Regions from separate parts of the Saccharobesus litoralis genome, predicted to be linked through region 2. Evidence: predicted binding sites of a transcription regulator. Region 2 holds the regulator's gene; the other holds the start of a gene.
The links. The regulator sigma-54, encoded in region 2, starts transcription at its own class of promoters, with help from an activator protein. The targets are predictions, from matches to a motif close to GTTGGCACGNNNNTNGNNT.

Region 1: a site for sigma-54 is predicted at 2,402-2,420, ahead of glnK (P-II family nitrogen regulator). Genes of this name have one in related genera too.

Annotation. Positions count from the first base shown of each region.
Region 1 covers NZ_CP026604.1:2,865,592-2,872,938, reverse strand. Annotated here, with positions in the region: gene C2869_RS10180 (TonB-dependent receptor plug domain-containing protein) at 1-547, opposite strand, end outside; gene C2869_RS10175 (ammonium transporter) at 706-1,980, opposite strand; gene glnK (P-II family nitrogen regulator) at 2,020-2,358, opposite strand; gene C2869_RS10165 (DEAD/DEAH box helicase) at 3,325-4,638, opposite strand; gene C2869_RS10160 (hypothetical protein) at 4,731-5,606, opposite strand; gene galU (UTP--glucose-1-phosphate uridylyltransferase GalU) at 6,165-7,067, shown strand; gene C2869_RS10150 (MBL fold metallo-hydrolase RNA specificity domain-containing protein) at 7,182-7,347, opposite strand, start outside.
Region 2 covers NZ_CP026604.1:5,392,799-5,400,145, forward strand. Annotated here, with positions in the region: gene C2869_RS20595 (calcium/sodium antiporter) at 1-756, shown strand, start outside; gene C2869_RS20600 (KpsF/GutQ family sugar-phosphate isomerase) at 772-1,743, shown strand; gene kdsC (3-deoxy-manno-octulosonate-8-phosphatase KdsC) at 1,744-2,292, shown strand; gene lptC (LPS export ABC transporter periplasmic protein LptC) at 2,296-2,847, shown strand; gene lptA (lipopolysaccharide transport periplasmic protein LptA) at 2,813-3,331, shown strand; gene lptB (LPS export ABC transporter ATP-binding protein) at 3,328-4,053, shown strand; gene C2869_RS20625 (RNA polymerase factor sigma-54) at 4,100-5,584, shown strand; gene hpf (ribosome hibernation promoting factor) at 5,612-5,899, shown strand; gene ptsN (PTS IIA-like nitrogen regulatory protein PtsN) at 5,908-6,357, shown strand; gene rapZ (RNase adapter RapZ) at 6,466-7,323, shown strand; gene C2869_RS20645 (HPr family phosphocarrier protein) at 7,327-7,347, shown strand, end outside.

The sequences.
Region 1 (7,347 bases), 2.5 Mb from region 2:
CTTGTTTTTTAGTAATTAAATGAACAACACCTGAAAACGCGTTAGCGCCATAAGCAGCAGAACCTGGACCTTGAATAATTTCAATCCGGTCCAAGTCTTCAATAATGTTTTCTTCTCCCCACAACTGCGACCAATTAAATGCCACATGATTTTGCACTACGCCATCTAACAAAATTAATAGCTTAGGGTTGCCAGGACCACCACCTAAGCCTCTATTTGAGCTATGTGTAGGGTATTCGCCACCACCATCTTCATAAGTAGAAAAATCAAACCCAGGTAAATCTTGCAGCACTTCAACCAAATTAGCGTAACCACGCTGAGCTATTTGCAGTTGAGTAATGACTTGAATATTAGCAGGCGCATCAATCAATTTTTGCTTGGTACGTGATGGAGTGATCACGTTTAATTCCAACAACTCAGATAACGACATAGATTCGAGGTGTTCCATAGACAATGAAGCGAGATCATTGTGACTATGACTGGAAGCAAAGGAAATTGAACTAAAGAAAAGACCAGTAACGAATAAAGTTTTTTTATCTGCATCCATGACTTTATCTGCTTATAGCTTGTAAGTGGGGGTTTCGTTTAATTTTTACATAGATTTAAGCAGATGTCGCGAAAATCTGTCGTAAAAATAAGGGCTTAAAACGTAAAAAGCCCCGGTATTAACCGAGGCTTTATAAGTACTAATCAAATGCTAACTTATTACTTAGTACCTGAAGTAAATTCTGGGTAAGCTTCCATACCGCACTCAGCGATATCAACACCTTCGTACTCTTCTTCTTCAGAGACACGAATACCCATAATAGCTTTCAGAGCAAACCAAACGATAAAGCTTGTTACGAACACCCAAACGAAGATAGTTAAGGCACCGATAATTTGACCTGAGAAAGACGCACCATCGTTTGTTAATGGTACTAATAATAGACCTAATAAACCAACTGTACCGTGAACAGAGATAGCGCCCACTGGATCGTCGATTTTTAACTTGTCTAAGAAAACGATTGAGAAAACAACTAAAACACCACCTAATGCACCGAAGATAGTCGCTTCAAGCGCTGTAGGAGTAGAAGGCTCAGCAGTGATAGCAACAAGACCTGCTAATGCACCGTTTAATGCCATTGTTAAATCCGCTTTCTTGAATAAGATACGAGCAACAACTAAAGCTGCAACAACACCACCAGCAGCTGCTGCGTTAGTGTTAAGGAATACCATAGCAACAGCATGAGCGTTGTCGATATCACCTAATTTAAGTACTGAACCGCCGTTGAAACCGAACCAGCCCATCCAAAGGATGAAAGTACCTAAAGTTGCTAATGGTAAGTTTGCACCTGGAATAGCTTTAACTGAACCGTCTGCAGCATATTTACCTTTACGAGCGCCGAGCAATAAAACACCCGCTAAAGCAGCAGCCGCACCAGCCATATGAACGATACCTGAGCCAGCGAAGTCAGAGAAACCAAAATCATCTCCTAGGCTGAACATGCCAAATACTTCATTGCCACCCCAAGTCCAGCCACCTTCCATTGGGTAGATGAAACCAGTCATTACAACAGCAAAAGCTAAGAAAGCCCAAAGCTTCATACGCTCAGCAACCGCACCAGATACGATTGACATTGCAGTTGCTACGAAAACAACTTGGAAGAAGAAGTCAGAAGCACCAGAGTAGATAGAACCACCAGTAAAACCACCTTCACGTGCTGCGAAGTCACCTAAAACAGCTGCTGAATCAACCGTTTCGATACCCGCTAAGAAAACGCCACCGCCGTACATGATGTCATAACCGACAACTAAGTACATGATGCAAGAGATCGCAAATAACGCGACGTTTTTCGTTAAAATTTCTGTTGTATTTTTAGCGCGCACAAGACCCGCTTCTAGCATGGCGAAACCAGCCGCCATCCACATAACTAAAGCACCACATACTAAGAAGTAAAAGGTGTCCATAGCATATTGTAAGTGGAATATGTTGTTTTCCATTATATTCTCCCCAAAATATTCTTATAAATTCGATTAGGCTTAAATAGCAGAATCGCCAGTTTCACCAGTACGGATACGCACAACTTGCTCTAAATCGTAAACGAAGATTTTACCATCGCCGATTTTGCCCGTTTGCGCCGCAGAAGAAATTGCTTCAACCAGACGTTCAACGTTGTCGTCTGTGATAGCGATTTCTAATTTTACTTTAGGAAGAAAATCTACCTGATATTCTGCGCCACGATATAACTCAGTGTGACCTTTTTGACGACCGAAGCCTTTAACTTCAGTCACGGTTAAACCGTCGATGCCAATTTCAGAGATAGCTTCTCTGACATCATCCAGTTTGAATGGTTTGATGATCGCTGTGACCAGTTTCATTGCATTGCTCCAAATTAATAAAAAATTAATCCCGGAAGTGGTTATTCAACAGTTATGCCAAAAAGTAAAAAGCAATAAAAATCAACAACTTGACCACAACCAACATATAAGATGACTATAAAGGCACCAAAACAATGCACCAGAAGCAAGTTTTAATGCACAAAAATAAAGCAAATAACTAGAATGAGTCATCACATCCCGGCTTTTTAGTTATTTTATGTTTACATTCGAAATAAAAACGTTGTAGCCAGCCTGAACAAAAAACCAACTATTTTAATAGATTACAATGATTTAGAGAGAGTTTTATAAAATGAACAAATCTTTTTTAACTGAATAGAGTTGTTAAAAATTCATTAACAAACTCACCAAAAAGGTGAATACTTCGATGGGCACCATTTTAGTGCCCGACAAATTGAGTTAAAACAAATCCGTAGCGGGTAAATTATTGAAATATAATGCAGTCAATAAGGTGGTTGAAACAACCATTTATTCATTGAGTAGACAAGTTTTAATTTGAACCATGCTATTGGCGAGACTTAGCTTCCCTCCCTACTTCTGGCGCCTGCATGCAGGTACATAGAAATTGTCAGGAACAAAACTCTTTAGTTCTGCTACGTTTAGTCAGAAAAGTTTACAGGCTCTGCAAGCATAAATGCTCGCCAACAAAAACTTGTACTTTGAAACGGTTATTTTCCACAAAAATCGGTAGATTAATTACCTTATCCAAAGATTGTAAACCATCTATGGCTTATTAATTTTATTACCCAGAACAATTAAAAATATTCAATAAAAACAAAATCTTGTGTATGCCGAAATTTATTTAGACGAAAAGATACACCATCCCTCAAGGCAATATTAAACCTGCATAGCTCGCTTACCCATCGGCTTAAAGACCGACATACAAAAGTAAGCACCAAACGCGAAGCAGGCATTAAGCCCGCTACAAGACAGCTTTAATGCGCACAATTACTTTTTGCGCATAGGTGGCGCATCCAAATCAATTTTAGGTTTAACCAAATTAACTTGTTTTTTCGGTTTCGAAACAGTCTTTTTACGATTGCCGGCGGCTTTACTGGTAGATGACTTTTTGTCTTTACCTTGACTCGACTCGTTTTTCGCTTGTGGCTTAATACCGTTAAACTTAGCAGCCAAGCCCTCTATATTTTCAAAAGTAATTGATTGCTGCAAAAATGCTTGTAGCAACTCAAAGCTTGGCCAGTCGCGCTTTGACACTAAAGAATAAGCAACGCCCTTAAATCCAGCGCGTCCAGTACGACCAATCCGATGCACATATTCTTCAGCAAATTTAGGTAAATCAAAATTGATTACTGCACCAACATTGCGCAAATCCAATCCACGAGAGGCGACATCTGTCGAAATTAACACCTGTGAACGACCTCGAGCAAAGCCATCTAATTCTTGATTGCGTTTAGCTTGGGTCATATCTCCCGATAAGAAAGTCGCGTCTTTACCATTTTCCTGTAAAAATTTGGCAAGCTCCTGAGTTGAGTCTCGCGTCGCGGTAAAAACGATAATTTGCTCTTGCGGATGCAAGCTAACTAAATGCGCTAACTGTTTTAATTTGTGTGGATAGCCATCTGATAAATAAAAGCTTTGTTGAATATCTTGATGAGGTTGGTTTGCCTCGCCCACCGCAATACGCTTAGGCTGGTTAAGAAACTGCTGCCCCATTTTAACCACATCGAGATTATCCATAGTGGCAGAAAACATCAGAGTTTGCCGCTTACGATGATCGGCTTGTTTATGTATAGCGGTAAGTTGCTCAATAAAACCCAGATCAAGCATACGATCGGCTTCGTCAAATACCAGCATTTCCAAACCATTTAAAAACACATGACGATGGCTTAGATGATCAGCCAAGCGCCCTGGTGTCGCGACAATAATTTTAGGATTGCTACGTAATTTTTTGGCCTGATCATTAAAATTATCACCGCCAATTAATTTAGCTGCCGAATATTGCGTATTGGCAGTAAACAAACGAACTTGGGCATAAACTTGGTTAGCCAGTTCACGCGTTGGCGCTAAAATAACCCCACGCGGGTCTCGTTTACTTAACGCTCGGTTATAAAACAATCGATTTAACAAAGGTAGAAGGTAAGCCAAGGTTTTGCCTGAGCCTGTTTTTGAAGACGCGATGAGATCAGCACCCTGTAAAGCACTTGGAATAGCAAATTGTTGGATCTCAGTGGCTTGCGTAAAACCTAAATGATCTATGGTTTTAAGCAACAAAGGGTGCAAACGAAATTCAGAAAACTGCAACAGCAATACCTCACTAGCCCAATTAAACCGAATACGGGCAAATAAAAATTGCGATTATACCTAACTGTTGCAGCTTGGCGTTAGCTTTAACGCTAATTTTTGGCTAAGAGTGATTGGTTAGCTAAATGCACCCATAACTCAGGACGCGCCAACGGTTGCACGTTTGCTTGTAACTGGCTTTGCAATTGAATAACTTCACCATTAAATTCGTCCAATAATGCTAACGCCTGCCGATAGCTGTCATCGGCATTTAAAATGGCATCCAACTGCTTTGATTCGATTAATAACTCTAACCCTTGCTTAATCTGCTCGGCTAACTGCGCGTTATTGGTAAAAATGTAAGTTGGTGCAAGATATGAAATTAAAGTGCCTTGTAATGTGCTAGCGTTTATCGGGTATTTAACCTGATTTTGTAAGGCTTGAATTTTAGCAATATCAAAAACAGAAGTGGCCATAATATCAAACCGTTGGCCGTCTAGCATATACACTAAGTTTTGCCATTTACTGGTTGCCACCGTATTTAAGCCATTGCGCTGAAACACATTAGCGTTGTTAGATGCGTTTAACACTCCCATTTTATACTGGCGTAACTGACCAGCATGACGAATTAAATTAAGCTCAGGTATGGATTCAGCACGGCACAGCAATATTTGATAACTGTCTATTCCTTTAAGCAAAGGAACCCGAACCGGAAAAAACTCAGTTTCTAATTCATTAGTGGTACTCGCCCAAAATAACGAAATTTCGTGACTCTTTAATGCATCAGCTAAACCTTGCTCTGCAATTTGATGATCCGCAATACTCACTTGAGAACGCTGTTCAGATACTTGCAACGCGCTTTGTATTACCGATAAAGCCAAGCTTGATTTATCGTCATACGCTTGAGGTAAAATCACCTGCTGCGCATTAGCAAACCCGCCAATCAGCGTAGTGAACAAACATAATAAATGCACTATGACCCGCTTCATACTTATCCCTTGCCCTTTAATTAGTGATCCGAATGGACAAGACTAAGGATAGTGAAGCTGGTTAATGAAATGGCGATAACTGCTTGTTCTAGCATTACGATTAATCGCTATATCGACAAGCTTTGTTAACTTATACATTTGATTTAGATAGTTTTTTATAATTTAAGCGCGTTTTCACTTCTATTAACATAATTCAATCACGCTACTGCAGATCAGAGTTAACAACCGAGTGATTGAGATATGTCTCACGCTAGTGATTTGCCATTGCGTGTTATGGATAAATATTAAGCGCAAAACAAGGCTGACCAATCTATCCCCCTGTAGATGAGCATTTATGCTTGTGAACCTGCAAGACAGCAACTGGTTAAATAAAAAGCTATACAACAACTAAATCTTCTTGTTATAGTCAAATTAATGGAACATCACGCACGGAATGCAATTTTGGAATAAGCCTGACGAGTTCCAGCCCGTTTTTGTTGCTACGTAGTGGTAAAAATACCAGCGACCAACAATAAACATGAACTTAGTAAGTTAGGCAACAATATAAGGGTAAAAATTATGGGCTATAAACCACAACGCGTAGAAAAAGCAGTCATTCCTGTCGCTGGCTTGGGGACACGTATGCTACCAGCATCAAAAGCGATCCCTAAGGAAATGCTAACTATCGCAGACAAACCTCTGATCCAGTACGTTGTTACCGAACTAGTACAAGCTGGCATAAAAGAGATCATTCTTGTTACTCACTCAAGTAAAAACTCGATTGAGAACCACTTCGATACTAGCTTTGAGTTAGAATCTATATTAGAAAAACGCGTTAAACGTCAATTACTTGAAGAAGTTCAAAGTATCATTCCGAAAGACGTTACCATTATGCACGTACGTCAAGGTGTTGCTAAAGGCCTAGGCCATGCTATTGCATGCGCACGCCCTATGGTGGGTAAATCACCTTTTGTTGTTGTGTTACCTGATGTATTAATTGACGACTCTACCCACGACCCCAAAACTGAGAACTTAGCGGATATGATCCGCCAGTATGAAGAAGATGGTGTAAATCAAATTATGGTTGAAGCCGTACCCGAGCAAGAAGTGAGTAAATATGGCGTTGTCGATTTACAAGGAGCTGAATTAGGTGAAGGTGAATCAGGTAAAATGTTTGGTATGGTTGAAAAACCCAAACAAGAAGAGGCTCCATCTAACCTTGCCGTTGTAGGCCGTTACGTATTGTCTGCCGAAATTTGGGATATTTTAGACAAAACAGCCCCAGGCGCTGGTGACGAAATTCAATTAACCGACGCAATTGCCACTTTAATGAACTGGGAGCAAGTTAACGCTTACGTACTAAAAGGCAAAAGCCACGACTGCGGCAATAAATTTGGCTACATGAAAGCCTTTGTTGAATACAGTATGCGTCATCGAGTACACGGCGAAGAATTTAGCGAATTTATTCAATCAATCAAATAATTCTTTTGTATTTGGATAGGCTTAAGCTTATCTCATTGTAGATCGAAATTTATTTCAACAAGCAAATTCGAGTGGCAGGTGTAAACCTGCCCTACAAAAATAGTATCATCCACTCTACGACATCACCCGAGCATTGAACCCCAACTCAGAATACTTATGCTGCAAAGCTAACTTAGCTTGATTATCGCCATGTACTATACGTATTTCCTGTGGCGGCTTGTTAATGCGAGTCACAAAATTGATCAGATCTTGTTGGTCAGCATGCGCAGAATAACCTGAC
Region 2 (7,347 bases):
ATAGGTTCCAATATTACCAACATCACACTTGTACTCGGTTTAACCGCTATTTTAAAAGTTATTTCAGTATCCTCATCAACATTAAAACGAGAATTACCTTTAGTCTTTGTTAGCTCTGTTTTAGCGATTGCCGTAATTTACAATCAGGAATTCACACGCTTAGAAGGCATAATGTTACTTATCGCTTTCTTTGCAACTATAGGCTACCTCACTTGGCGGGCGCTTAAAAAGTCTAAAACAGACGAACCAGACCTTTTAGAAGACGAGTTGTCTGATGATGTACCAGAAGGTGTACCTATGCCTAAAGCACTATTTTGGCTAGCGTTTGGTTTAATTTTATTACCTTTAAGTTCTAATTTACTGGTTGATTCCGCAGTGACTATCGCCAAATATTACGGCTTATCAGATTTAGTCATTGGATTAACCATTATTGCTATAGGTACCTCTTTACCTGAACTAGCCGCTTCAATTGCCGGTGTGATGAAAGGTGAAGATGACTTAGCCTTGGGCAATATTGTTGGTTCCAATATTTTTAATGCCCTCGCAGTTGTTGCCATTCCAGGTATCATTGCGCCAGGGGTGATCGATCCATCAGCGGTTAATCGGGATGGTCCTATCATGTTGGGTGTGACTTTATTAATGATATTAATGGCAGTTGGTTTTAGTAAAGTTCGCAATATCAATCGACTAGAAGGTGCGTTACTCTTAGCTTGCTTTATCGGTTATCAATACTTACTTTTTTTTCATCAAGCCTAAGTGTTATTGTTTTCAATGAAGAAACATAATTTTATACAAACAGCAAAAAACGTATTAGAGATTGAAGCCAACTCAGTGTTAGCTTTACAACAATACCTAAACGAAGAATTTCAACAGGCCTGTGGCGCATTACTAGCCTGCTCCGGTAAAGTGATCGTGACCGGAATGGGTAAATCAGGACACATAGCTAAAAAGTTAGCGGCAACATTTGCTAGTACTGGCACTCCGTCTTTTTATGTTCACCCTGCAGAAGCCAGTCATGGTGACTTGGGGATGATAGAACCTAACGATATCGTGTTAGCCCTATCAAATTCAGGCGAAACCGAAGAAGTTTTGCATATATTGCCAACCATCAAGCGAATTGGCGCCAAACTAATCAGCATGACAAGTAAACCTAATTCAACATTGGCTTACGAGTCAGACCTACATATTACTTGTGCTGTAGAAAAAGAGGCTTGTACATTAGGGCTGGCACCAACGTCTAGTACCACAGCGGCATTAGCCATGGGAGATGCAATTGCCGTTAGCCTTTTAGAAGCAAGAGAGTTCTCCAAGCAAGATTTTGCTATTTCTCATCCAGCCGGCGCACTGGGAAGACGATTATTACTGCGAGTAGCCGATCTAATGCAATCAGGTGATGAATTGCCTTGTGTTACTCTCAATAAAACGATTTACGAAACCTTGCTCGTCATAAGTGCGAAAGGAATGGGCTTTACTGCGGTGGTTGATCAGGACAATGTCGTTATTGGTGTTTATACTGACGGTGATCTGCGCCGTAGCTTAGATAAGCGTATCGATATATACAGCACAAAAATAGTTGATGTAATTAAGAAAGGCTGTGTTACCGTACAGGCCGATTTATTAGCAGCTGAAGCCCTGCAAATAATGGAAGAAAAAGCCGTCAACGGCCTGATTGTTGTTGACCACGAACAACACCCCATAGGTGCAATTAATATGCACCACTTGTTAAAAGCAAAGGTACTCTAAATGTTTTCATCAATATATGGCTTGTTAAATAGCCAGCAAGTTGAGCTTTTTAAGCAAACTAAGCTATTTATTTGCGATATTGACGGTGTGTTCAGCGATGGTCGTATTTACTTAGGCAATAATGGTGAAGAGCTAAAAGCCTTCCATACTCGCGACGGCTTTGGTATTAAAGCGATTATTAACGCTGGCATACAAGTAGCGGTCATTACGGGCAGACAAAGTACCATAGTCGAAAAACGCATGACATCACTTGGCGTGCAACACATATATCAAGGTCAGTCGAACAAACTAGAAGCTTATGCTGATTTAAAAAACAAACTTAAAATCAGCGACAAACAAATCGCCTATATAGGTGATGATGTACCAGACCAAACCGTAATGGCGCAAGTAGGATTAGCGATTGCCACCCAAGATGCTCATCCCATCATTCAAAATTTAGCGCATTACCAAACGCAAATTAAAGGCGGTTTTGGCGCTGTTAGAGAGGCTTGCGATCTCATGCTACAAACTAGGGGCTTATTAGAAAGCGCCCAAGGTATGAGTGTCTAGCCCATGCGCGCCTATTTATTGGTTCTTATATTAACCGTGATTGCGACCATTTTTTTCTGGGAAGAATGGCAATCTGCAGCCACTCAAGCACCAGAGAAAAAACAACAAGGTATTCAACCTGATTACCAAGCCGAAAACTTGGATATCAAGTACTTTAATCAACAAGGTCAATTGAGTGCTCAAATGCAAGCCAAAAACTTGGCACATTTCGAAAGCCAAGCGGCTACCGAGTTCGAACGAGTAGACTATCAATACTTTGGGCAAGACAACCATTGGCAAGTTACCGCACAACATAGTCAGCTCAAACAAAATCGCTACTTACAATTGCACGATACCATTGTTTTACAGGCACTCAGCAACGCTCAGCCTATATACCAAATCAATACCCAAGCTATTGATATTGACCTAATTAACCAAGAAATCCATAACGATACGCAAGTCAAATTAGCCAGTTCACAACTGCAATTGGCTGGCAAAACCCTCTATGGCAACTTACGTTCTAAACAATTTGAAATCCAACATGACATTAAAGCCACTTACTCACCTAGCCATTAGACTAGGCTTAATATTCAGTGTATTGCTATCAACTGCGAGTTTTGCAGAACAAGCTGCTGATAATGAACAAATATTTATTGATGCGGAAAAGCAATCAATGGATTTAGTTAATAATAAACTCACTTTTTACGGTAATGTCCAAATCAGTCAGGGGCACTTACAGCTCAATGCCGACAAATTAGAAGTGCAACGTAATAAAGGTAATCAGTCAGAAAAGCTTATCGCTTCAGGTAACCCAGTCACCTTTAATCATCAGTTAAAAGATGGGATCCAAATCAAAGCTCATGCACAGCAAATGCATTATAACTTAACAACCCAAGTTTTAGTGTTAATTGGCCAAGCACAAATAAACCAAGCGGATAGCATGATTAACGGTGACCGAATTGAATACGATGTGGCTAAACGCCAACTCATCGCATCTTCCGACAAAGCCTCTGAATCGAGGGTTCGCGTTGTGTTAACTCCGGTAGCAAAAGAAAAATGACCAAACTCGTCGCTAAAAATTTAGCCAAAAGATATAAAGCTAGACAAGTCGTACAAAGCGTATCACTTGAAGTAAATTCTGGACAAATTGTCGGGCTACTTGGCCCTAACGGCGCAGGAAAAACAACCACTTTCTACATGATTGTGGGGTTAGTCGCTGCTGATAGCGGAGAAGTATCGCTAGACGACAAAGATATGACTCACTTCCCAATGCATGAAAGGGCAAGATTAGGGGTTGGCTATTTACCGCAAGATTCATCTATTTTTAGAAAATTGACCGTGCGTCAGAACATAATGGCTATTTTAGAAACAAACAAAGCACTAAATAGCCAACAAAGAGAAAATAAACTTGCAGAATTACTACAAGAGTTTCATATTGAACACATAGTCGATAGTTTAGGAATGAGTTTATCGGGTGGAGAAAGACGTCGCGTAGAAATTGCCCGAGCTTTAGCTGCAGACCCTAAATTTATCCTATTAGATGAACCTTTTGCTGGTGTTGATCCTATTTCAGTACTCGATATAAAAAGGATTATTACCCATTTAAAAGACAGAGGTATTGGCGTATTAATTACCGATCATAACGTAAGAGAAACGCTAGATGTTTGCGAAACAGCCTATATTGTTAGCCAAGGTAATCTCATTGCCTCTGGCAAACCGGAAAGTGTGTTAGCAAATAAACAAGTGAGAGAAGTGTATCTTGGCGAACAGTTTACACTTTAATGATGGTAAGCCAGCCTGTAACCGTGGCCAATAAACCGATTAGATAATGAAACAATCGTTACAATTAAAATTTAGCCAACAACTGACCATGACACCTCAGTTGCAACAAGCCATTCGCTTGCTGCAATTGTCGACCTTGGATTTACAACAAGAAATTCAAGATGCGATGGATGCTAATCCTCTGCTTGAACATGAAGAACAAGATAGTTTTGACAGCAACGAAAGCTTAGATTCAATCAAGGAGCCAGAATCTAACCTGCTAAATGGCTATGACGACACGCCAGAGCCTATTGCCGATACCAAACAAGAACTAGAGCGGACAGAAATTCCAGACCAATTAGTCACAGATACCACTTGGGATGACCATCTATCCCAGGGTGCCAGCCCAGCAGCTAAAAGCTCAAGTTATTCTGTTGCAGACGATACAATTTACCAAGGCGAAACCACTGAAACGATCCGTGACCACTTGTATTGGCAAATGGACCTGACCCCATTCTCACCAACCGATCAGGCAATTGCCACCGCAATTATCGATGCGGTAGACGACAGCGGTTATTTAACCGTTAGCGCTGAAGATATATTAGAGAGTATGGGCGATGACGAAGTTGAGCTAGACGAAGTTGAGGCTGTACTGAAACGCATTCAGTTATTTGATCCTATTGGTGTTGCGTCAAGAACCGCGCAAGAATGCTTACTGGTACAACTCAATCAATTTAGCCCAGAGACGCCTTGGCTTAAAGAAACTAAACAAATCATAGCCAATCATATCGACTTACTTGCCAATCGAGATTATCGAACCTTAAGCCGAAAAAGCCGGTTGAAAGAAGATCAACTGCGGGAAGTGATGAAACTCATTCATTCACTCAACCCTCGCCCTGGCAATGCAGTCATCGCGGAGGAAGCACAGTATATTGTCCCGGATGTTTCAGTGCGCAAAGAAAAAGATTCATGGATTGTTGAGCTAAATCCGGAAAGTGTGCCTAAACTTAAAGTAAACCAAGAATATGCTGCATTAAGTCGCACTGCGAAAAATTCAGCGGACACTCAATTTATTCGTTCTCATATGCAAGATGCAAAGTGGTTTATTAAAAGTTTGGAAAGCCGTAACGATACTTTACTCAAGGTCGCAAACTGCATTGTTGAACACCAACAAGGCTTTTTTGAGTATGGTGATGAAGCCATGAAGCCTATGGTGTTAAACGATATTGCCGAAGCAGTTGAAATGCATGAGTCGACAATTTCACGTGTGACTACACAAAAATACATGCACACGCCGCGCGGTATTTTTGAACTAAAATATTTCTTTTCCAGCCATGTCAGCACTGAGAATGGCGGCGAATGTTCATCTACCGCTATTCGCGCATTGATTAAAAAATTAGTAGCCGCTGAAAACCCAGCTAAACCGCTAAGTGACAGTAAAATCACCGACCTGTTAGCTGAACAAGGTATTCAAGTCGCTCGCCGTACCATAGCTAAGTACCGAGAAGCTTTGTCGATTCCACCATCAAACCAACGTAAGAGCCTACTTTAGGGCTCGCAACCATAGAAGGAAAAGCCTATGCAAATCAACTTAACTGGCCGCCATGTAGAAGTGACCGAGGCTTTAAAAACGTATGTCGACACAAAGTTTGCAAAACTAGAGCGACATTTTGATCATATAAACAATGTATATGTTATCCTAAGCGTGGAAAAGTTAGTGCAAAAAGCGGAAGCGACTTTGCATATTAACGGCGGAGAGATATTTGCCACGTCCGATCACCAGGATATGTATGCAGCGCTTGATTCATTAATTGACAAGCTCGACAGGCAAGTAATCAAACATAAAGAAAAATTAAAGAGTCATTAATCTGCTCAATGGAAATTGAACAACTAATCACTCCGGACTGCGTATTTTGCGCAGTTCCGGCTAAAAGCAAAAAAAGAATCCTTCAAGTTATTAGCCAATATGCGGCTAAACAGCTAGGGCAAACTGAAATACAAGAACAAGACATACTTGATGCCTTGCTAGCACGTGAAAAACTCGGCAGCACAGGTATAGGTCAAGGTATTGCCTTACCTCATGGTCGTCTTAATTGTAATAAAAGTTTAGCTTTGTTGTTAACCTCAGACGAAGCCATTGACTATGACGCGATAGACAATGCCCCAGTCAAAGTTTTCTTCGCATTACTTGCCCCTGAGTCTGAATGCCAAGACCACTTAAAGTCACTAGCACTAATAGCCGAAAAACTATCTGATAAAACTGTACTTAAAAGTGTGAAAAACGCTATAACCAATCAAGAGTTATACCAAGCAATCACTAATTAAGTTTGTTGTTAAGTTTATGGCAAGTTAAGTTCATGACTATAAATAGCTGAAAATAGTGGTATATTCTACTTGCTTATTTCAATAGGTTGTTAGTTTTAAGGAAAAACGATGTTACAGCTAGTCATTTTCACTGGTCGCTCAGGATCAGGTAAAACCGCTGCGTTACATAACCTTGAAGATTCAGGTTACTATTGTGTCGACAATATGCCGCTAGAGCTTTTGCTGTCGCTCATCAATACAATGCAAGGCAAAGCCGATAAAGTTGCGGTGACATTAGATATTCGTAATCTAACGTCTCCTTCTGAGAATCAAGTTTCCACCTATTTAGAGACATTACGTAATAAAGTCAGCTTACGTGTTGTTTACCTTGATTCGACTAATACCGCTTTGCTAAAGCGCTTTTCAGAATCAAGACGTATTCACCCACTCTCCTTACAAAACAGTGAGCTTAGCTTAGAAGAAGCGATTAAAGACGAAGAAAACCAATTAGACAGCATCAAGCAACAATCTGATTTAATTTTAGATACAACAGGGCTAAGCATTCATCAGTTAAACGACTTGGTTCATAGCGAAATACTTGGCACTAAAGCCAAGCAACTCAAGTTGGTATTCACTTCATTTGGTTTTAAGCACGGGCTTCCGCAAGATGCAGACTATGTGTTTGATGCGCGTTTTCTGCCTAATCCTCACTGGGTACCCGAACTAAGACCACTCACGGGTTTAGACCAACCGGTAATCGATTACTTAGCGCAAAGTCCAGAAGTGAGTGAATTCATCTGGCAAGTTAAAATCTTCCTTAAAACTTGGTTACCTGCGCTGGAGCGCAATAATCGCAGTTACGTGACTGTCGCCATTGGCTGTACAGGTGGCCAGCATAGGTCTGTGTATGTGGCACAAACATTAGCTGATGCCTTTAAACAAGAAAGAGATAACATCACCATTTTACATCGAGAGCAGCGTCGTTAGTTCATGTCAATTTGTGTATCAGAG